Regions from separate parts of the Rhizobium sp. SG741 genome, predicted to be linked through region 3. Evidence: riboswitches for the same ligand, from Rfam matches in the RefSeq annotation. Region 3 holds a riboswitch; each other region holds the start of a gene.

Region 1 (7,239 bases), on a different contig from region 3:
CGAAAGATCGCCGCTAGGGCTGAGATCCAGCACGGCAACAGCATTTCCGATGCCGGCAATCTCGGGTGTCCCGAAGCGGATCAGAGCTTCGTCCGGCGAAACATCGGTCGCATCGAGCCGCACGGCTGCGCCCGGCGCATAATGCGAAGCAAGCATGCCGGGTGCTTCGATGGCAGGTGCCGCACCTCTCTTGCGCTTCACGGCCTTGCCCGCGATCCGCTCGATCTCGCGCGCCGCCAATCCGCCCGGCCGCAGCAGCCGCAGCTCGCCGTCCTCGACCTTGACGATGGTCGATTCGACGCCCACCACCGAAGCGCCCGCATCGAGGATCAGCGTGATCCGCTCTCCGAGGTCGTCGTCGACATGATCGGCGCTGGTGGCGCTGATCTTGCCCGACGTATTGGCGCTTGGGGCGGCCAGAGGCTTTCCGAAGGCGCGGATCAGCTCGCCGGCAAAGCCCTGCGGCACGCGGATGCCGACCGTGTCGAGACCGGCGGTCGCCAGCGGATGGATGCCGCTTTCAGGCCGTAGCGGCAGCACCAGCGTCAGCGGACCGGGCCAGAAGGCTTCCGCCAGCTTGCGGGAGATGGGATCGAAGATCGCGTAGCGTTCGGCCATGGCCAGATCGCTCATATGGCAGATCAGCGGATTGAAGCGCGGCCGGCCCTTGGTTTCGTATATCCGGGTGATGGCGGCCGGATTGGTGGCATCGGCGGCAAGCCCATAGACGGTCTCCGTCGGCAATCCGATCGGCAACCCCTCGGCAAGCGTTGCCGAGGCGACCTCTATCGCCGTTTGCGGATGTTCAAGGATGTCTATGTGTCGCGCCATGGCCTGCCCGTTTGCAGTTCAGGCCGTTCTTATGCTTTTCAAGTTTTCGGATCAATGATCAAAGCTGGCGAATGATGTCGCGAAGCTGCTCGTTGCGGGCGCCGAGCAGCAGGACGTTGCGGATGGCGGTCTGCGGATCATGGGTGTGGAAGAGCACTCCGTTGCCCCGGATGTCGCGATTGATCGTCAGCTTCTTTTCCGACGCTTCCTTGTCCGGATGGACGGCGACGGCGAAATACATTCGCGAATATTTCAGGCTGATGTCTTCGAAGAAATTGTCGTTCTGGCCGAGGCGAGCAAAGAAATTGGCGATGTAGAAGGCCCAGCTTACCTCCTCATATTTCGCGAATTGCGTTCGCGCCGCGGTGACGTGGCAATAGCCGAGATGCGGCGTATCCCGCAGGGTGTGATGGAAGATCAGTTTCGGAAAGCGGATCGACTGGTGAAAGCTGTTGAGACGGCCATGGGTTGTCTCGCCGGCGTTCCGCAGCTTGCTCGCCGTGCGTTCGGCCACTTCCTCGAACGTGAGGTAACGTCGCTCCTCGGCGAGCCAATGCGTCTTGTCGCGATTGATGCGGCCGGTGCGGAGAAATTCCGTATACCCCGCCGCCGGCGGCACCGGCTCCGGGTTGGCGGGTTTCTTGGCATCGAAATATCTGAGTTTTGCCATGCCGGCTCGCCATCGAGGTCTGGATGCCGAATGATAGATCGTCTAGCTTGAGCCGGGCTGAAGCGCGCGCTCTTGCTTGCGGATCGTTGAAAAGGATCAGAATCATGCCCGGCATTACCGATCTCAAGCTGCTGCTGGCGGACATGAAGCCGAATCTTGCCGAGGGCGAGTTCGTCTATTGCAGCGTGCCGGCTTCGGCGCTCGCCGATCATATTCACCTGGAGCCGATCGGGCTCTTTCGGGAAAGGGAGGGAGTGACGTTGATCCTTCCTCTGGAAGCAGCGCGGCAGGCAGGGCTTCCGACGGCTCCCGCCATGCGGATGATCACGCTCGATATCCATTCCTCGCTGGAGGCGGTCGGCCTGACCGCAGCCTTTGCCACGGCCTTGGGAAATGAGGGTATCAGCGCCAATGTCGTCGCCGCCTACTATCACGATCATATCTTCGTTCCGGCCGTTGATGCCGGCCGTGCGGTGGCGGCGCTGCAGGCGCTTTCGCAGGCGCACGCGCGCCTTTGATCGCCTGCCATCGGCGGACCTGTCGCATTCAGAATAAAGCGTCGCTCGCGAGAGGTGGGAGGATCACTATTCCTGCATCCCACGGCGATGCATAAGAGATTGAATTGTCTTCCTTTATTGCCGCTATGCGCAACCGTCCGGGCGTCTCGTTTCGTCTGTCGCCAATTTCGAAGCCGATGTCGCATTGTAGCGCAGCGGCTGAAGGGGCCGAGAGCTATGATGTCATCAATCTCAAGGTGCCGTCTGCTAGGGAGGCGGAGAATTGGGAAGCCGGTCAAAATCCGGCGCTGCCCCCGCAACGGTGGTGGAGTAAGGCATGGCGGATAAAGCCACTGGGTCGGGTCGACCTGGGAAGGTGCCATGGGGTCCTGGCGACAGGGCCGCTCCAGAGCCCGGAAACCAGCCTTGGGCACATATGGTTTACTGACCGCGGCGGGCGGTCGGGACATTGCTTTGGGCCGTTCCCACCGGCCGTGCATGTCCTTCGCCCGTTTCTTGGTACTGCGCAAGGATAGGCAAATGGATATCAGCAGCAATGTTCTGCGGCAATTGAAGAATCGCCGTGAGGGTTTCAGCCTGGAGCAGCCCTTCTATACCGACCCGGATTACTTCAAGCTCGATATGGAAATGATCTATTATCGGGATTGGCTGTTCATCGGCCATGATTGCGAAGTGCCTCGCGCGGGCAATTATTTCACCGTCCAGATCGGCGATTATCCCGTCGTCATCGTTCGCGGTCGCGATCAGGTCATCCGTGCCTTCCACAATAGCTGTCGTCATCGCGGCTCGCGGGTCTGCACGACCGAGCGCGGCTCGTCGGCAAAGCTCGTCTGCCCCTATCACCAGTGGACCTACGAGCTGGACGGCTCGCTGCTCTTCGCCCGCCAGATGGCCGAGGATTTCGACAAGAGCCAGTACTCGCTGAAATCGGTTCACTGCGAAAGCGTCGGCGGCTATATCTTCATCTGCCTTGCGCAGAATGCGCCGGACTTCGCGCCGGTTCGCGCCACGATCGAGCCCTACATAGCCCCTCATCGCCTCAGCGAGGCCAAGGTCGCCTTCCAGAGCACCATCATCGAGAAGGGCAACTGGAAGCTCGTCTGGGAAAACAACCGCGAGTGCTATCATTGCGCTGCCAACCATCCCGAACTCTGCCGCACTTTTTCGGAAGCGCCGACGGTGAGCGGCGTGCAGGGGGCAATGAGCGATCCCGTGATCACAGCTCATTGGAAGCGCTGTGAAGCTGCCGGCCTGCCGAGCGAATTCAAGATCTCGCCGGACGGACAGTTCCGCACCGCACGCATGCCGCTGATCGAAGGGGCCGAAAGCTACACCATGTCCGGCCAGAATGCCGTCAAGCGGCCGCTCTCGCCCGATGTGACGATCAACAACATCGGTACGATGCTGCTGTTCCATTACCCGACGACCTGGAACCACATGCTCGGCGATCACGCGATTTCCTTCCGCGTCCTTCCGCTCAACGCCGAGGAAACCGCCGTCACCACCAAATGGCTGGTGCACAAGGATGCGGTCGAAGGCGTCGATTATGATCTCGAAGAGCTTACTCACGTCTGGACTGAGACCAACGATCAGGACCGCCGCATCGTCGAGGAAAATGCCTTCGGCATCCGCTCGCCTGCTTACGAGCCCGGTCCCTATTCGGAAATCCATGAAGGCGGCGTCATGCAGTTCGTCGAGTGGTACTCGAATTTCATGATCAACCGGCTGCAGGGCGATCAGGCCAAGCTGTCGGCGGTTGCCTGAGCATGAACATGACCGTCTCCCTCCGTCATCGACATCTCGACCAGATGCAGCCCTGGAGCGACAGGCAGCATCTGCTCGAATGCCTCTCGGTCACGCCGGAAGCGCCCGATGTGATGACCTTCACATTCGGGTCCGACAAGGACAACTGGTTCCGTTACCTGCCGGGCCAGTTCGTGACGCTGGAGCTGCCGACGGCGCCCGAGCCGGTCATGCGCACCTATACGCTGTCGTCGACACCGTCGCGGCCCTTTTCGGTCGCCGTGACCGTCAAGGCGCAGAAGGACAGCATCGGCACGCGCTGGATGTTCGAGAACCTCAAGCCCGGCATGCGCATCAAGGCTTTCGGTCCCCTCGGCGATTTCAGCCATATCCGCCATCCCGGCGAGAAATATCTCTTCGTGTCAGCCGGGTCCGGCGTGACCCCGATGATGGCCATGACCCGCTACATGGCCGACACGGCGCCGTTGTCGGACATCACCTTCGTCAATTGCTCGCGCAGCCCGGCCGACATCATCTTCCGTTCGGAGCTGGAATATCTCGCCCGCTTCATGCCGAACCTCAATCTCGGCCTGATCGTCGAGGGCTGCGGCCGCACCGAGCTCTGGTCGGGGCTGAAGGGTCGCATCGACAAGGCCAAGATCGGCTTGCTCGCGCCGGATTTCATGGATCGCACGATCTTCTGCTGCGGTCCGGAAGTCTTCATGGATGCGGTCCGCTCCATGCTGGAAGCGCATGGCTTCGACATGTCCCGCTACCATCAGGAAAGCTTCCAGCCGGCGAATGCGGCAACGCCGCTTGCCGAGGTCACCGACGATGCGTCGACTGAAGCTGCAACCACGATCCGCTTCACCATGGCCGGCAAGGACGTCGTCTGCGCGGCGGGGCAGACCGTGCTTCAGGCCGCGCGCGGCGCGGGCGTACGCATCGGTGCGGCCTGCGAATCCGGCCTCTGCGGCACATGCCGCGTCATGAAGCTTTCCGGCGAGGTCGAGATGAACCACAATGGCGGCATCCTCGATGACGAGATCGAGGAGGGCTATATCCTCGCCTGCTGTTCGCGGCCGAAGACGGATGTCCAGGTCGAAGCCTAGAGCAAACTCCAGGAAAAGCGTGCAGCGGTTTTCCGTCCGGAGTTTCGCGAAAAAATATCATAGAGCGGTAACGCTATTCCGTTGTCGCTCTAGAAATCCTGATAATTCAGCTCATTGATCTCCACCGGCTCAGACCGACGGGTCGAGGCCGTGACGATGGGATCGATCACCAGCGAGATAAGCGTCTGCCGCGGTCCGTTGCAGGTCGGTGCCTGTGCGATCATCACGTCGGGCGCAGGCAACGGTTTGGCAGGCAGTAGCTCGCCTTGCGGCCAGATCTTGGCGAGCTGTATCTTGGTCATTGGTACGATATTGACGTCGATATCGGTCAATGTGCCCGGAACGCGGTAGGGGCAGCTCTTTTCGGAACAATTGTCCGATGAAGCGAACTGCCAGATGGCATAGCTGTCCCAATTGCCGAGCGGGAAGGTGCCGGTCACGTCCGGCTTGTAGCGCGCGTACCACAGCGGCAGCCGCGACAGCAGTGGATAGATGTCGCGATGATCGGCGATGTAGCGGGCGATGTTGTGGTTGGTATAGAGGATGGGGTAGCGGCCGGTTCTGACCTTGATATGGGCGACGAAGACCTGGGCATCCTCCAGCGACATGAATTGCGTGGAGTCCATGCCGTCGATATCGAGCACCATCAGCTCGTCCGGCTGCGGATCGGCATAGTCGAGAAAGTGATTGGCCTGGTCGATGGGATTGCCGGGCCGCCCCAGATGGTAGGCGCCCCACAACAGGCCGTTCATCTTCGCCAGCATGCGGCGCGTCTGATACAGCTCGCGACTGACGGCGTATTTGCGCCACATCGTCTTGCAGTGTGCGACCGTGTCGCCGGCATGGTCGCCTGTACAACTGAAACTTTCGGGCAGACCGTCGGAGGCCTTGGAGATGAAGCCGGCGATCCGCTTGTCCTGCAGAAACGTATTCCAGTCGATGGTGTTCAGTTCATAGGCGTCGATGATGAGGGCGTTTCTCGGATCCGTCCAGGGTCGACTTTCACCGGCCGAAAGCTTCGTAGCCGGCCCCGTGAGGGCCAGGACCATCAGAAAGCTGCAAATCAAGGCGTAAGTCTGCCGGGATCCTTTCATGAAATAATAGTAAGGATTGCTGGTTAATCTTGGGTTAAGGATGAAATCACTATAAATTCATCGTGGAGCCCTCGCATAACTCCTTAAATTGGTAGGGATTTGAGGAACAGAATAACGTGTTGCCGCGTTTCTCGCCGTCTGTTCGGACATGCGACGAAGCAGGCATTTCAACCCTGCTCGGGAAGCATCCCGATATCGAACGCCAAACGCCTGAGCACAAGACAAACCAGGGAATGGAGATAAGAATGCTTGGTTTCCGTGCGAGAATTGCGACCATCGCTATTTCGGCCGCTGTTACCCTGACGAGCTTCACGCCGTCCTTCGCATTGCAGATGCCTGCCGCACCGGTTGCGCCCGCTGAAAAGACCGCGCCCGCCAATATCGAGCAGGTTCAATGGCGCCACTATCACGGTGGTTACTATCGCCGGGGTTGGTATGGCGGCTATCGCGGTTACTCGGGCTATCGCCATGGCTATCGTTACCATGACGGTTATTGGTTCCCGCTGGCCGCCTTCGGCGCCGGTGCGATCATCGGCGGCGCGATTGCCAGCCAACCGCGCTATTATGCCGCTCCGCCTCCAGCCGGCGGCATCAACCCGCGTCACGTCGAATGGTGCTCGGATCGCTATCGCTCCTATCGCGCTTACGACAACACCTTCCAGCCCAATCAGGGCCCGCGCCGTCAGTGCTACTCACCCTATTATTGAGCGACGCTTAGAGGTTCATCGATGCGAGCCGCCCGGCACATGCCGGGCGGCTTTTCATGCATAGTCAGATGTCAGAGAATGTTGATCCGTTTGAGCAACCACCATGCCAGCAGCATGGACGCGACGATGAAGCCGATCGCATATTGCGTACCGCCTGTCCCGCCGGAGAGCGGCAGGTTCGATGTGTTCATGCCGAAGAAGCCGGTCACCAGCGTCGGCGGCAACAAGAACGCCGTCATGATCGACAGGATATAGAGATGGCGATTGATCTCGGAGGCGAGCTTCGAGTTGATTTCTTCATGCAGTAACCGGGCGCGCTCCTGGAGCGCATAGATATCATGCTCGACCGCTTCGAGCCGGCTCGTCAGGCGCCCCGCGACATCCTCGAAGCCGAGCGGCATTTCCTCGTCGTCCGAGGCGGCGGCGTGGCGCATCAGCGACAGGACTGTGCGCAGATGGCGATGCAGCCGTACGATCGTCCGTCGGATCGGCGGAAGCCGCGTGCGCTCGTCGCGCGACGTGTTCCCGTGAAGGAAGTCCTCGATAGAATTCAGCTCTTCGCTC
Region 2 (7,239 bases), on a different contig from region 3:
ATTGACCTTGCAAGCCTCCGCGGGAAAGAGCGCCTCGTAGCCAAGGTTCATCAGCGCCTTGTTGGCGTTGTAGTGCAGGAACTTCTTGACGTCTTCGGTCAAGCCGACACCGTCATAGAGTGACTCGGTGTACCTAGCCTCGTTATCATAGAGTTCGAGCAGGAGGTCGAAGGCGAAGTCCTTGATCTCCTGCCGGCGCTCCTCCGGCAGCCGCTCAAGCCCACGCTGGAACTTGTAGCCGATGTAATAGCCATGCACCGCCTCATCGCGGATGATGAGGCGGATCATGTCGGCGGTGTTGGTGAGCTTGGCACGGCTCGACCAGAACATCGGCAGGTAGAAGCCCGAATAGAACAGAAAACTTTCGAGGAAGACGCTGGCGACCTTCTTCTTCAGCGGATCACCGGAAGCATATTGCTCCATGATCAGCGTCGACTTGCGCTGCAGGAATTCGTTCTCTTCCGACCAGCGATAGGCATCGTCGACATCCGGCGTCGAGCAGAGCGTCGAGAAGATCGATGAGTAGGATCGAGCGTGCACGGCCTCCATGAAGGAGATGTTCGACAGCACCGCCTCTTCATGCGGCGTGGCGGCGTCGGCCATCAGCTTCACGGAGCCTACTCCGTTCTGGATCGTGTCGAGCAGGGTCAGGCCAGTGAAGACGCGGATGGTGAGCTGCTGCTCCTCCGGCTTCAGGGTTGCCCAGGACGGGATGTCGTTCGACAATGGCACCTTTTCGGGCAACCAGAAATTTCCGGTCAGGCGGTTCCAGACCTCGAGATCCTTGTCGTCCTCGATACGGTTCCAGTTGATGGCGCGGATACGGCTTACCGGCTTGAATTGCATGTTCACGGAAATGTCCTTTTCAAACCGGAAATCAAAGGGCGCAGGAAACGCAGCCCTGCACCTCGGTGCCGGACAGCGCCATCTGGCGAAGGCGGATGTAGTAGATGGTCTTGATGCCCTTCTTCCAGGCGTAGATCTGCGCCTTGTTGATGTCGCGCGTGGTTGCCGTGTCGCGGAAGAACAGCGTCAGGGACAGGCCCTGATCGACATGCTGGGTGGCGGCCGCATAGGTGTCGATGATCTTTTCCGGCCCGATCTCGTAGGCGTCCTGATAATAATCGAGATTGTCGTTGGTCATGAAGGCGGCCGGATAATAGACGCGGCCGATCTTGCCTTCCTTGCGGATTTCGATCTTGGAGACGATCGGATGGATCGAAGAAGTCGAGTGGTTGATATAGGAGATCGAACCTGTGGGAGGCACGGCCTGCAGGTTCTGGTTATAAAGGCCGCCCTTCATTACGGCCTGCTTCAGCTCCGCCCAGTCCTTCTGCGTCGGGATGGCGATGCCGGCCGTTTCGAATAGTTCGGCCACACGTTCGGTCGCGGGCGCCCACGCCTGATCGGTATATTTGGCGAAGTATTCGCCGGAGGCGTATTTCGAGTTCTCGAAGCCCTTGAAGCTCTGCCCGCGCTCGACCGCTAGGAGGTTCGAGGCACGGATGGCGTGATAGGTCACAGTATAGAAATAGATGTTGGTGAAATCGACGCCTTCCTCGGAGCCGTAGAAGATGCGCTCGCGGGCAAGATAGCCGTGCAGGTTCATCTGGCCGAGGCCGATGGCGTGGCTGTCGTCATTGCCCTTTTCGATCGAAGGCACCGACGAGATATGGCTCATGTCGGAGACTGCCGTCAGCGCGCGGATCGACATTTCGATCGTCTTGCCGAAATCGGGGCTGTCCATCGCGGCTGCGATGTTGAGGGAGCCGAGATTGCAGGAGATGTCCTTGCCCATATGCGTGTAGGAAAGGTCGTCGCTGTATTCGCTCGCTTCGCTCACCTGCAGGATTTCCGAGCAGAGATTGCTCATGGTAATGCGGCCGGCAATGGGGTTGGCGCGGTTCACCGTGTCCTCGAACATGATGTAGGGATAGCCGCTCTCGAACTGGATTTCGGCAATCACCTGGAAGAAGTCGCGCGCCTTGATCTTCTTCTTGCGGATGCGGCTGTCGGCCACCATCTCGCGGTACTTTTCCGTCACCGATATTTCCGTGAAAGGCACGCCATAGACGCGCTCCACGTCATAAGGCGAGAACAGATACATGTCGTCATTGTTCTTCGCGAGCTCGAAGGTGATGTCGGGAATGACGACACCGAGCGACAGCGTCTTGATACGGATCTTCTCGTCGGCATTCTCGCGCTTGGTGTCGAGGAAGCGCATGATATCAGGGTGATGGGCGTTAAGATAAACGGCGCCCGCGCCCTGCCTGGCTCCGAGCTGGTTGGCGTAGGAGAAGGAGTCTTCGAGCAGCTTCATCACCGGGATGATGCCGGAAGACTGGTTCTCGATGTGCTTGATCGGCGCGCCGGCCTCGCGGATGTTGGTGAGCGACAGCGCCACGCCGCCGCCGCGCTTGGAAAGCTGCAGCGCGGAATTGATGGCGCGGCCGATCGATTCCATGTTGTCTTCGACGCGCAGCAGGAAGCAGGAAACCAGCTCGCCGCGCTGCTTCTTGCCTGCGTTGAGGAAAGTCGGCGTCGCCGGCTGGAAGCGGCCGGAAATGATCTCGTCCACCATGTTATGGGCAAGCTGCTCGCTGCCGCGCGCCAGCGCCAAGGCTACCATACAGACGCGGTCCTCATAGCGCTCCAGATAGCGCTTTCCGTCAAAGGTCTTCAGCGTGTAGCTGGTGTAATATTTGAAAGCGCCGAGGAACGTCGGAAAACGGAACTTCTTCGCATAGGCATGATCGAAGAGATCGCGCACGAAGTTGAAGGAATATTGGTCCAGCACCTCCCGCTCGTAGTAACCCTCCGTCACTAGGTAATCGAGCTTCTCCCGCAGGTTGTGGAAGAACACCGTGTTCTGGTTGACATGCTGGAGGAAGTACTGCTTGGCCGCCAAGCGGTCCTTGTCGAGTTGGATACTACCCTGCTCGTCATAGAGGTTCAGCATGGCGTTGAGGGCGTGATAGTCCAACGCCGTTTCCGTGACCTTCGATGGCCGGTCGCTCGCGGGATGAGAAAAAGTGTGAAGCGGTTTTTCGGCGGCGTGCCGCGACAAAGAAGAGCTTAGCGTGTCCAAAATCGTTCCAATCCGTGTCTGACATTCACGACATCCTCTTCCGTGCCCAAAAGCTCGAACCGATAGAGAAACGGCACCTGGCATTTGGTGGAGATGATGTCGCCGGCGATACCAAACGTCGCCCCGAAGTTGCTGTTGCCCGCGGCAATGACCCCGCGGATGTTTGAACGGTTATCCGCATCGTTGAGGAAGCGGATCACCTGCTTGGGCACGGCACCCTTGCCCCCTTCACCACAATAGGTAGGGACAATGAGAACGTAAGGACGGGCCGCTCGAAGCTCTTCACCCGCGCCGAGCGGAATGCGAGCGGCCGGCAAGGCAAGCTTGGCAACGAAGCGATGGGTGTTCTCAGATCTGCTGGAGAAATAGACGATCTCGCCCACCGCCCGGTTCCTCAGGCGAGCGCGCTGATCATGTCGGGACGGAAGCCAGCCCAATGCTGCTCGCCGGCGATAACGACCGGGACCTGACGATAGCCGAGACCCTGCACCAGCTCGTAGGCTTCAGTATCGGTGGACACGTCGACGATGGTGTAATCGATACCCTGGCGGTCGAGGGCGCGTGTGGTCGCGGTGCACTGGACGCAAGCGGGCTTGCTGTAGACGGTAATGCTCATGGATGTCCTCGTATATATGACAGGCGTGCGAGATCGTCCGGGCGTCGGGCGACACCCGTTCGGCAATCTGAAAAATGGCGGCGGGCACAACCGACTGCCGGACGCTTAGGCGGCCGTCAGTCGTGCAGGCAGATAAGGATACTCAAAGACATGGACTTCACACCTCGAAGTAACCTTTGCGGGCCTTTCGGGGAAAGCGACGACAACGGCGACCTGCCGCAAACCATCGCTCGCCATCCGGACACCCCGCCCGTGGACGCTATTGCTCGAGGCAGGTCTCCTGGCTTGCGGGTCGAAGTATTTGCTCTTGCCTTCCCGAGGCATATATTCCTCAGTGGCACATGCAGAACAAATACTCGCCGCTCACAGTTGCGGGGGCAGCTACGGCTTGACGAGCATCATGCTCATCGACCGTATTCCCATCTTAGCCTCCAATCCTTGCGAATCGAAGGAACCTCGAACACTATATATAGTAGACGAGGTTAAATTTGCGTCAACAGGTTCCGTCACCGATCCTTCATTTAAGATGTTGATAAGGCCTGCGGCTAAGTCCCGAAGACGCTTTCGCGGCAAGGACAGAAGATCGGTCATCTTCTCGACCTCGGGAATGTGCGGCGAGTGGATATCAGGAAAGCCGGGGCCGATTGTCGGCGCACCGGACGCCCTCTTAACCCTGAACCGGAGAGATTGCTCCAGGGAGCCCATGCCGGGTGAACATCGAGATATCCATGCGTCAGGCAATGCCAGCGCGGATCCTGGCTTTCCAGGAGATTTCCAGGCGTCGTTTCAGTTCGTAACACAACGCACAGACGGCGAGCGTCGCAACCACGATCGGGATGAAAGACGAGGCGGACATCAACCCAAACTCACGCAACCAGTAGGCAATAACCAACATGACCGTCTGGTGAAGCACGTAGTAGGTCAGCACTGCCCTGTTCAGATAGCGGACAACGGCGTTCTCCGAATTCAGCCAGATCTTTGCGTATCCGAGAATTGCGACGATCGCACACCATTGGAACGTGCCGGCAAGCACCCTTCCCGAAAATGCCTGCCACATGTCAGGCTCGCCGGCAGGCAGGCCCGGAAAGAGCATCGTCAGAAGCACCGCACAACCCAGCGCAAGGATCAGGGCGGGTTTTCGCGCGTCGACGACCGCCTCCCAGTATTCGCTGCGCATGGCCATCACGACACCGAGCAGAAATGACATCAGATAGATACTATGGCTGTACCAGTCGGTGAGGATATTGAGTGTCGGGGGGAAGGCCGGCCGCAGCGTGAGCCTGAGCAAGATGAACAGTATGGCGGGAAATATCAGTATCCACTTGCCCGCCAGCCGGGGCGCCAGCCGATCCCCCGCGAGGGGCAGCAACTTCGGCCAGGCCGATACGACAAGCGTCAGGATTGCGGTGTAGGTCCAGAGATAGGCGAGGTACCACAGGTGCTGCATCCAGAAGAGATTGACCTCACGTCCGTTGGGCAGCGGAATGGGCGTCAGGGTCAGATAGTGCCAGAAGACGTCTCGGAGGCTGATGTCGACCCCCAGGCTGGTATTTAGGCAGACATACATTTGGGGAGGGATCAGAAACAGCATTCCAATCAGCAGCGGAACCAGCAACTGCCTCGTTCGCGCCTTCCTCAGCACCTCGGGAGTTTGCCGTGTCAGCAATATCCCCGTGACGACGCCTGAGATCAAAAACAGCAGCGACATGCGCCAAGGGTGGGTCCACAGATGGATGATGTCAAAGATGGGAGAGCTGTCCGGTGCCTTCAGAAGAAAGCCCCTGGAGTTATACATCAGGCTGACATGATAGACGATCAGCAGCATGAATGCTGCGACCCTGATAAAATCCAGATCATGCCGACGTGACGTTGCCTCCATGGTTCACGCTATAAGGCGTAATCTTTAAGATCAGGTTGAGTTGTCGATTAAAAAACTCAACCTATAGAGGATAGTGATCTCGAATGCTTTGCAGCGATGCTGCTACGCCCGCTCGCAACCACCACCAAGCGGGACTTCTGGGCACGACCCGGCCATCAACATACGGCGAATTCGTTTGGCTCTTATTGTGACAGCTGCTCCGCCGCCACTGCGACAGGATCTTCCGCCTCCTCGAGCGCACGCCAACCTACCTGCGGAAACGGTCGATCAGAGTCGATAATTTTCGACAGCTTAAAAAGGACGACGGAATTTGAGGGCCGCAGATTGTGGCATTTGCCTGCGGGGCTGTCGGTATATGGCGAACCGCGCGATCTACAAGTTGCAAGCGCCATCGCCTTCCGGGAAGATCGCTCGTCACCCCCAGGGTTCGCGCGCGCCCCTCTAGGACTGCGCGGCAACCACAACAGCGGTGATGGATCTACTTCTTCGCAACATCATCGTCCTGCTATGCGGCAAAGTGGACGAGCGCGTCAAACTCCTGACCGGCGGCAGGACGTATTCGGTGATTTCCAGACCTGACTGATCAGAAGAGAGCCTCTGCAAACAACTCCTCATCATTGCCAGTCGTCGGTCCGTGACTGGCCGGAGCTGTCGCCACGCCAAAAACACTCGCATGTATCTCGCGTTCTGCCGCCATCGTATAGATCTTCGCGATGCGCTCCGAAATGGCAGCTAGCGGCGCTTCGAGCCCGATCAAATCCTCGACAGCGCAATAATCACGACCGGCTTCCTCCGTGCAGGATGCGAGCGTTTCGCCGATTCCCGCCCGGAAATCCAGGCTGTTGACGACCTCGGCGACCTTGGAGGTCATATCCTCGCCACAGCGGCGAAGCTCCTTCACGTTGACATCCATGGATGCGCCAGCCTCGGTAATGTGCAGCAAAGCGGCATCGATATGCGCCCCGGAACCCGACGAACTATCCTGGTCATCGCTCTGCCGCCAGTCCTTCAGGCCGGCAGTCTGGCCCTCAAGCATGCCCAACCCGATAAGGATTTTTTCCGCATCTTCATCGAGAAGCGCTGCGAACGAGCGCAGCTCTCCGGCGACCACGTTGATTGCCCGCCCCTCTTCGCCAAGCTTGCCGCAGCGCAGGTTGGTGTTGAGCGCCATGTATTGGATGTCCCGACGCACGAGCTGGATGGTCAGAATGCTCGTGGTCAGCTCCTTGACCATCTCGCTCGTCTTTTCGCTGAGCCGATTTGCTCCGGCCGCGGCGACATCAATGCGATCGACGACTGCCCGGGCGGCGGAAAGATCACCGCGCAGCGAATTGATCGGGCTGCGCCCGTCCTGCCCGCTCTGCGACATCATGGTTTGATAGAGGTCGAGCAGGGTGCCGATATCGTCCCTGAAGCTACGGATGTTGTCGACGATTTTTGCGGTCTCGCGGTTGAAACCGTCCGTTGTCTCGCTGAGCAGCTCGAAGACGAGGGTCGTCGTCAGAGCCGTGATGCGATTGCGATCAGTCGCGGAAAGATTGAGGGACGACTGGGAGGCAAGATAGGCATCCGTGATCGAATAGACGGCCTGGCAATGCTCAACCCTTTGCCGGGTGATATCGCCGATCTGCATCGCGGAGAGGGTGTGGGCGACCT
Region 3 (7,239 bases):
GACGATATCGGCGCCGACCATGAAGATCGCGCCGGCAAGCGCCGCCGCCGGCAGCAGCCGATCATGACTGGGGCCGACCAGAAAACGGGCCGCATGCGGGATGACGAGACCGACAAAGCCGATCGAGCCGACGATGCTGACGACCGCCGCCGTCATGAGCGCCGTCGTCCCAAGCAGGACGATCTGCGCGCGCCGCACCGCAATGCCGAGCGAAGCCGCAGCATCGGTGCCAAAGACGAAGGCGTCCAGAACCCGGACATGTCCCATGCAGATTGCAAAGCCGACAATGGCAACCGGCCCCGAAAGATAGACATCCGGCCAGCGCACGCCGCTCAACGAGCCGAGCAGCCAGAACATGACACCCCTCGCCTGCTCGGCATTCGCCGATGTGGTGACGATATAGGAGGTGAGTGCATTGAAGAGCTGCGAGCCGGCGACGCCGCACAGGATGATCCGCTCGCTTGTGCCGGCGACGCCCGTAGCCAGGAGGCCGACGAAGAGAAAGGCCGCGATCGCGCCGAGGAAGGCCCCACCCGAAAGGCCCAGGATTCCCGAGCCGAGACCGAGGATCATGACGCAGACCGCGCCGGTCGAGGCGCCTGCTGAAATGCCGAGCACATAGGGTTCGGCGAGCGGATTACGCAGCATGGCCTGCAGGATCACGCCGCTCAGCGCCAATGAGGCGCCGGCGCTGGCGGCCACAAGCGCCCGGCTCAGCCTGTAGTCCCAGACGATACCCTGATGGATCCGGCTCAACTCGAAATCCGTCCCCAGCAGCCGGTTGGCAACGGCCTTGGCTGTGGTGGCCAGCGGAATGGAAATCTCGCCGATCGACACGGCAAGGCTGATCATGAGCGCCAGAAGCACGATTGCGGCGATGGTGAGCGCCAATAGCGCCCACCGCTTCTGCCGTCTTGCGATCCCGCGCATCTATTGCGCCAGGCCGAAGGACTTGATGCCCTTGGCCAGGGTCTCGATGCCGTCGATGGTCCGGATGGTGGGATTCATCGACTGCGCGTCCATCATCACGAAGTGCTTGTTCTTGACCGCATCGAGCTGGCTCGTGACCGGGTCCTTCTCGAGGAAATCGAGTTTGACCTTGGGATCGTCGGCCGCGTAGCGTCGGCGATCCATCGTCGCGATGACGACCACGGCCGGATTGGCCTGCGCGATCGTCTCCCATCCCACAAGCGGCCATTCCTCCTCCGTCGTGACGACGTTCCTGGCGCCGAGTGTCTTGAGGATATAGGCCGGCGCACTGTTCTTGCCGGCGATGAAGGCATCGCCGTTGACTTCCTTGCTCGAGAACCAGAACACGATCGGCAGGTTCTTGGCCTGTGCGCCGGCAATTGAAGCCACTGCTTCCGCCTGACGCTTCTTGAGGTCAGCGATCAGCGCATCGCCGCGATCCTTGACGTCGAAAATCCGCGCGAGTTCATCGATCTCCTGATAGATCAGGTCCATCGTGAAGAGTTCCTTGCGCACGCCGTCACCGCCGTCGGCATTGACCTTGGCAACGCAGTCGGTCGGCGCGATGTAGGTGTTGATGCCAAGCCCGGAGAACTGCTCGCGCTTGCCGACCGAACCTTGCGGACCGACATGCCATTCGAATTCGGCGGCAACGAGGTCCGGTTCCTTGCCGACAACCGCTTCGAAACTCGGGTCATTATCGGCAAGACGCGGGATCTTGCCGTTGGCTTCGGCATATTGTGGCAGAACAGGCCCGACCCAGACGGCCGTTCCGACGATCTTGTCGGCAAGGCCGAGCGACAGCAGGATCTCGGTCATGCCTTGACCGATGGACAGGATCCGAGCTGGAGCCTTTTTAAAGGTGACCTGCTGGCCGCAATTGCTGATGGTGAGGGGATACTGGGTCGCTGCAAAACCGGGAGCTGCGAAGCCGGCAAGGCCGAGCGCAAATGTAATGGTCGTCAGAAAATGGCGCATGAAAGATCTCGATAGGGATGAAAAACTGAGTGACGTCAGCGCAACAGCGCTCAGGCACACCGCAGCCGGTTGCGGAAATCCCAATCAAGAACGAAGAGTGCCGGGTAATATCGAAGGCTCAGGTCAATCATTCTCTGTCCCTTTCCGGGCATCCCCGCCCGGCTGATTGGATCGTGATTGACGGCAGGTCTCCTGGCTCGCGGATGTCTGACAATCATCTGCCTTCCCGCGCCGTTTCCGCGCAGTGGCATGGTCCGAAGACCCTGGGAGATGACCAGCAAGCTGGTCGCTCCGGGATGACCGCAATCCGCTTACAGTTGCGGGGGCAGCCACGGTCTAGGTCCCCTTTGGGTCGCCCTCACCGTGTTCCCTATTAATCCCCGTAGAGTCTTCCTTGGGGAACCGTCGCATCCAGTTATGTCGGACGACCGCTCGCCGTCAAGCACATCCATCGACAAAAGCCGCGCAATGTTTCTTCTCTTCTCCACCTCGACGACGAGTTGCTCGACATTGAAGAACACACTCGTCTCGTTGTATGAGAATGAAATGGATGCGTTCACATCCGGCGAAGTTCATTTATCGATCTGCATAATGGAATTCATATCTAAAACGCCCTGCGGGCCAATATATCGACATTATCACTGCTCACCAGACGGCGTGAGCCTAACCAAAATGATGGATGAAAATGCAACAGGGGACGTTTCCGGTCGAGCTGGCTGAATTGGCAGCGGCGTTACAGGCAAAGTCGGGAATCTTCAAAGCCGATCAGGAGGCTTTGGCGCTCAGAGAAGAGGTCGAAAGCGCAGCAAGAATTTTCATATTTGACCACGAGACGCAGGCTGAGACTTTTACGAAGGCGTATGGAATTAAAAACGCTCTCAAATGCTGCCTGGCTTTGCTCTCCGCGAATATCGAACCGGTGAAATACGAAAACGTGCGCGACCTAGGCTGCGGCTCGGGCGTCTTCGGATTGACGTTCGCATTTCTCGCTACGAACCCGAGGCTGCACCTGACCTTCGTCGATCAATCGCCCCTACACTTGAACATCGCGCAAACGGTGCTGACGGATTCCGGTTGCGCCGGCAATTTCAGCTTTCTCAACCAGACCCTGCCTCCCGATTTGCCGTCGAATTCGGAGCTGGACCTCATATCCTATTGGTTTTGCGAAAACGGCCACGTGGCGAGCGATGCCAGTTTGATCGATCGCCTGATCGGTCGCGAAGCGATCATTGTAGACTACGAAAAGGTCATCTCGGGCATCGTCGACCATCTTCCAGAGCACCTTGTTGTAAAAGACCGCTGGTCGGTGGAATCGGACGTGCCCTTGCATATGAGGGACATCGTGGGAGATGAGAGCGTGAGGAGTTACGGGATCCACATCGTCAGGGCTTGATCCCATCACCGGGCATTTCGATGCATAGGCAGGCTATTCGGATCAGTCGATCGAAACAAATCCGGCGTCTCGCAATATCTCCTGCCCCTGTCGCGACAGCTTCCTTTCCTGTCCCTTTGCCGGAACAGCGGCGCGAAAGCGGTTTCCTCCCACTGACCGCTGCCGAGTTTCGCCGAACGAACCGCGATGCCGCAGAGCGCTTCGAGCTGGACGGCGATGTTGAGGGTCTGGTGCTGCAGGATGATGACGCGGTTCACGACATCCGGAATATGCACCTGACGGTCGATCTGATCGGTCACCACACGGTCAGCTCAGGCGGGCGTCGAGAACACTATGCTGCCGAGTTCAATAGCGATTTTCCCGACAGGGATCGGGCGGTGGAGTCTGATTATGGGATTCTCCTGGAAGAGGTCCAACCACTGGCATTATATTTTTCCGGATACAATGGTATCGCTCAGGCTCGAATATCGAGTTGATGGAGAGGCAATCCGGTCAGGCATCCGTGCGCGGTGAAATTGAATCATCATCCAAAGTCGAGTTAGAGGCGCCCATCGGGATTGATGGCTGTTCGAGGCTCGACTATATACCAAGCATGGCTTTGGAATATTACCTCGCTGGCTCGACTGACACGGAAGCGGAGAAGCGCCAGGGGCGGCCCGCATCCGAGCGGATTCTCACGCTTTTGAAGATGCGCGGTTCGCAAACCTCATCGGCGCTCGGCGCTGCTCTTGGAACAACCGGGGAGAATGCGCGCCAGCAGCTTGTCAAGCTGGCAGCGGATGGCCTCGTCGAGGCTCGTTCTCAAGCCAAGGGCGTCGGCCGGCCGCAACAGGAGTGGGAGCTGACGGAGCGCGGGCACGGATTTTTTCCCGATACGCATGGAGAGCTTGCCGTCAGCCTGATCAAGGCGGTTCGCAACACGCTCGGTGAAGCCGCGCTTGACCAATTGATTGCCGCAAGAGAAGGCGAGACGCGGGCCACCTATGCAGCCGTCCTCGAAGGCGTCGATGATCTCGAGGCGCGTATTGCAGCCCTTGCGGCGCAACGATCCGCCGAAGGCTATATGGCCGAATGGCGTCGGACGAATGAAGGCGACGCATGGCTCCTGATTGAGAACCACTGTCCGATATGCGCGGCCGCAACGACCTGCCAGGGCTTCTGCAGATCGGAACTGGCGGTATTTCGCGATGTCCTTGGCGACGGCTGCACGGTAGAACGTGAGGAGCACATTCTTCACGGCGCTCGCCGTTGCGCTTATCGCATTTCGCCGCACTAGACGCCGGCTGAGGCGCGACCGCCACGACAGAAATTTCGTTAGAGCGTTGTCAAGCAAGGCGGGACAATTATGCAAGAAGACTGGTCCACATTCATCGTTGGAAAAGGCAACGTGAACGAGGGTCTCGTCCGCATCGCGTTGTACATTTGTGTATTCGGGACGCTGTTTTGGTGGCTGATAGGCTAGTCGGCCGACCGTCGCCTTCATCAGCGGGCGTTCGATTCCGGCAGGACGCATGGTATGCTCCGGGACTTTGACCCTGCCCGCATGCGAATGCGGGTCGCTCGTCGCAAGCCCTATGTGAACGATCAAAACCAGTCAATCACACCCCCTCAAGAAGCAACATTGGGTGGATTTGGGAGCATCGCAACGGCGCTGCGTCCTCGTTTCACGGCTTTCCCCGGTGCTTCGATCACGCGAAACGACTCCTATTGACCTTTTTACAGATGAATATAGTCTGCGTATATGCAAACTGGCAAACCGCCATGGCGGGCCGATGTGGAGGTGCCCGACCTGTCAAGTCCGGTGTGAGGACGGAAAGCGGTCTCGGGCAGGAGGCGCCGCGTTCCGGGAGGAGTGACATGACAGACGACAATCCGGCGCTGCAGAGCGCCGTCCGCAAGGCGACCATCCGTCTTCTGCCCTTCCTGGGCTTGATGCTGATCCTTAATTTTCTCGATCGATCGAATGTCGGCTTCGCCAAGACGGCCTACCAGGCCGACACTGGTCTTTCGGATGCGGCCTATGCATTCGGGGCCGGTATTCTCTATCTTGGCTACGCCACCTTCGAAGTACCGAGCAACCTGATCATGCAGCGCGTCGGCGCCCGTCTCTGGCTCAGTCGGATCATGATCACCTGGGGTATCGTCTCGGCCTGCATGGTCTTTGCCCACACGGCGACGAGCTACTACATCGTCCGTTTCCTGCTCGGCGTCTGCGAAGCCGGCTTCTATCCGGGCGTGTTGCTCTATCTGACCTACTGGTTCCCTGCCAAGCAACGGGCGCGGGCGACCGGTCTTTTCTATCTCGGCGTGCCCCTGGCGCTGGTGATCGGCGCGCCCCTTTCCGGCTGGCTTCTCACCCATCACGATGTGCTGGGTCTTACCAACTGGCAATGGATGTTTGCGGTCGAAGGCCTGTCGGCCACGATCGTCGGCATCCTGGCGCTGTTCTTCCTGACGAGTCGCCCCGGCGAAGCGAAATGGCTGACCGCAGAGGAAAGAAAGGCGCTCGTCACCGTTATCGAATCGGAAGAGCGCGGCAAGCTCTCCGAGGTGAAGCATTCCGTCTTCAGCGTGCTTAGGGATTGGCGGGTCCTAACCTTCATCGGCATCTATCTCTTCATTCAGGTGGGCGTCGGCCCGATCACCTTCTACCTGCCGGCGCGGCTGGCGCAGGCCATGGGCGGCGGCGTCAATACCTGGGTCGGCGTGCTGCTGGGTCTGCCGTGGCTCTGCGCCCTGATCGCAACGCGCTTCTTCACTGTTTATGCCGACCGGCACGACAATCACCGCATCGTCTGCATCGCCATGCTGACGGTCGGGACCATTGCACTGGGTATGATCGGGCTCACCATGAACCCCTGGGTCATGGTAATCGCCGCCTGCATCGCGGTGCCGGGGCTCGCCTCATCGCAGCCGGTGTTCTGGAGCCTGCCCACCCGCTATCTCGGTGGCGTCGGTGCCGCAAGCGGCATCGCCTTCATCGTCTCGCTCGGCAATCTCGGCAGCTTCGCCTCGCCGCAGATCAAGGCCTATGTCGATGCCGCAACCGGCAATGGCGATATCGGCTTCTATATTCTCGCCGGCTGCTGCTTCCTGTCCGTAGTGCTCCTGCTGGCGCTCGGCCCGCACCGCCGCTGGATCGTCGACAGCCACCCGGCCGCCGGCAACAGCAGCACGCACTGAGATGACAATGGCGGCGGCCTGATTATCCTTACCCGACACCGTCGCCTTCATCCCGATCGCATCGGGATGAAGGCAGGGATCGATGATCGACGGATCGAGAGCGATCAAGCAAGGGTGCCTCAGGAGCGCTCCTACGGCAATGGACGGTGCCACCGACCGCGCCTGCAATGCCAGCACCTATCGACATCGCTTAGAGCGAGATTGCGGAAGCGCTGCGCAAGCCCCCAAATAAAGCGTGCCGGAGCTTTCGACGCTGGCCTCGAATGGCATTGACCGCAGCGGAAGCGTTTGGCGATCTTTCACGAAAAACCTTGATTTAAAAGGCTTCGGGCGTGATCACTAAGATCGACGTAACAATCAATCGTAACATGCTTGCGGAAGATATCATCCCGAAGCGAAGATGTTGCATATGATTGGGGGTGGAGGGGCGACGGTCGCCATCACAAAATATCATGAGGGGTACAGCGGCCGTCTAGTCTCATTGCAATCTGGGAGGAGCGCAACAGTGAACAAGTATGACGACAATCTGGGTCGGCGCGAGGCAAACCATAGCCCGATGACGCCTATATCCTATCTGGAGCGGGCGGCCCGCACATTTCCCGAGCGAACGGCAGTCATTCACGGAAGCCAGCGAATAAGCTATTCGCAATTCTGGAAGAATTGCCGGAAGCTCGCCTCCGCGCTTTCACGTCACGGCATTGGAAAAGGCGATACGG

The links. A riboswitch is a leader RNA that binds a small molecule or an ion and turns the genes downstream of it on or off. The one in region 3 is predicted to bind cobalamin.
Region 1: another riboswitch for cobalamin. It lies ahead of FHT29_RS18915 (aromatic ring-hydroxylating dioxygenase subunit alpha); the one in region 3 lies ahead of FHT29_RS28715 (ABC transporter substrate-binding protein).
Region 2: another riboswitch for cobalamin. It lies ahead of nrdH (glutaredoxin-like protein NrdH); the one in region 3 lies ahead of FHT29_RS28715 (ABC transporter substrate-binding protein).

The regions. Positions count from the first base shown of each region.
Region 1 covers NZ_JAAZQP010000007.1:101,546-108,784, forward strand. The annotation lists gene FHT29_RS18900 (L-threonylcarbamoyladenylate synthase) at 1-831, opposite strand, end outside; gene FHT29_RS18905 (DUF6656 family protein) at 890-1,501, opposite strand; gene FHT29_RS18910 (ACT domain-containing protein) at 1,606-2,019, shown strand; cobalamin riboswitch at 2,237-2,442, shown strand; gene FHT29_RS18915 (aromatic ring-hydroxylating dioxygenase subunit alpha) at 2,539-3,783, shown strand; gene FHT29_RS18920 (hybrid-cluster NAD(P)-dependent oxidoreductase) at 3,786-4,874, shown strand; gene FHT29_RS18925 (GH25 family lysozyme) at 4,964-5,923, opposite strand; gene FHT29_RS18930 (BA14K family protein) at 6,214-6,675, shown strand; gene FHT29_RS18935 (transporter) at 6,747-7,239, opposite strand, start outside.
Region 2 covers NZ_JAAZQP010000017.1:7,570-14,808, reverse strand. The annotation lists gene nrdF (class 1b ribonucleoside-diphosphate reductase subunit beta) at 1-852, opposite strand, end outside; gene nrdE (class 1b ribonucleoside-diphosphate reductase subunit alpha) at 878-3,088, opposite strand; gene nrdI (class Ib ribonucleoside-diphosphate reductase assembly flavoprotein NrdI) at 3,076-3,471, opposite strand; gene nrdH (glutaredoxin-like protein NrdH) at 3,483-3,704, opposite strand; cobalamin riboswitch at 3,957-4,178, opposite strand; gene FHT29_RS30340 (acyltransferase family protein) at 4,438-5,583, opposite strand; gene FHT29_RS30335 (hypothetical protein) at 6,167-7,239, opposite strand, start outside.
Region 3 covers NZ_JAAZQP010000014.1:154,906-162,144, reverse strand. The annotation lists gene FHT29_RS28720 (iron chelate uptake ABC transporter family permease subunit) at 1-930, opposite strand, end outside; gene FHT29_RS28715 (ABC transporter substrate-binding protein) at 931-1,947, opposite strand; cobalamin riboswitch at 2,112-2,369, opposite strand; gene FHT29_RS28710 (methyltransferase) at 2,633-3,340, shown strand; gene FHT29_RS35000 (hypothetical protein) at 3,361-3,816, shown strand; gene FHT29_RS28700 (metalloregulator ArsR/SmtB family transcription factor) at 4,029-4,616, shown strand; gene FHT29_RS28695 (MFS transporter) at 5,198-6,523, shown strand; gene FHT29_RS28690 (acyl-CoA synthetase) at 7,029-7,239, shown strand, end outside.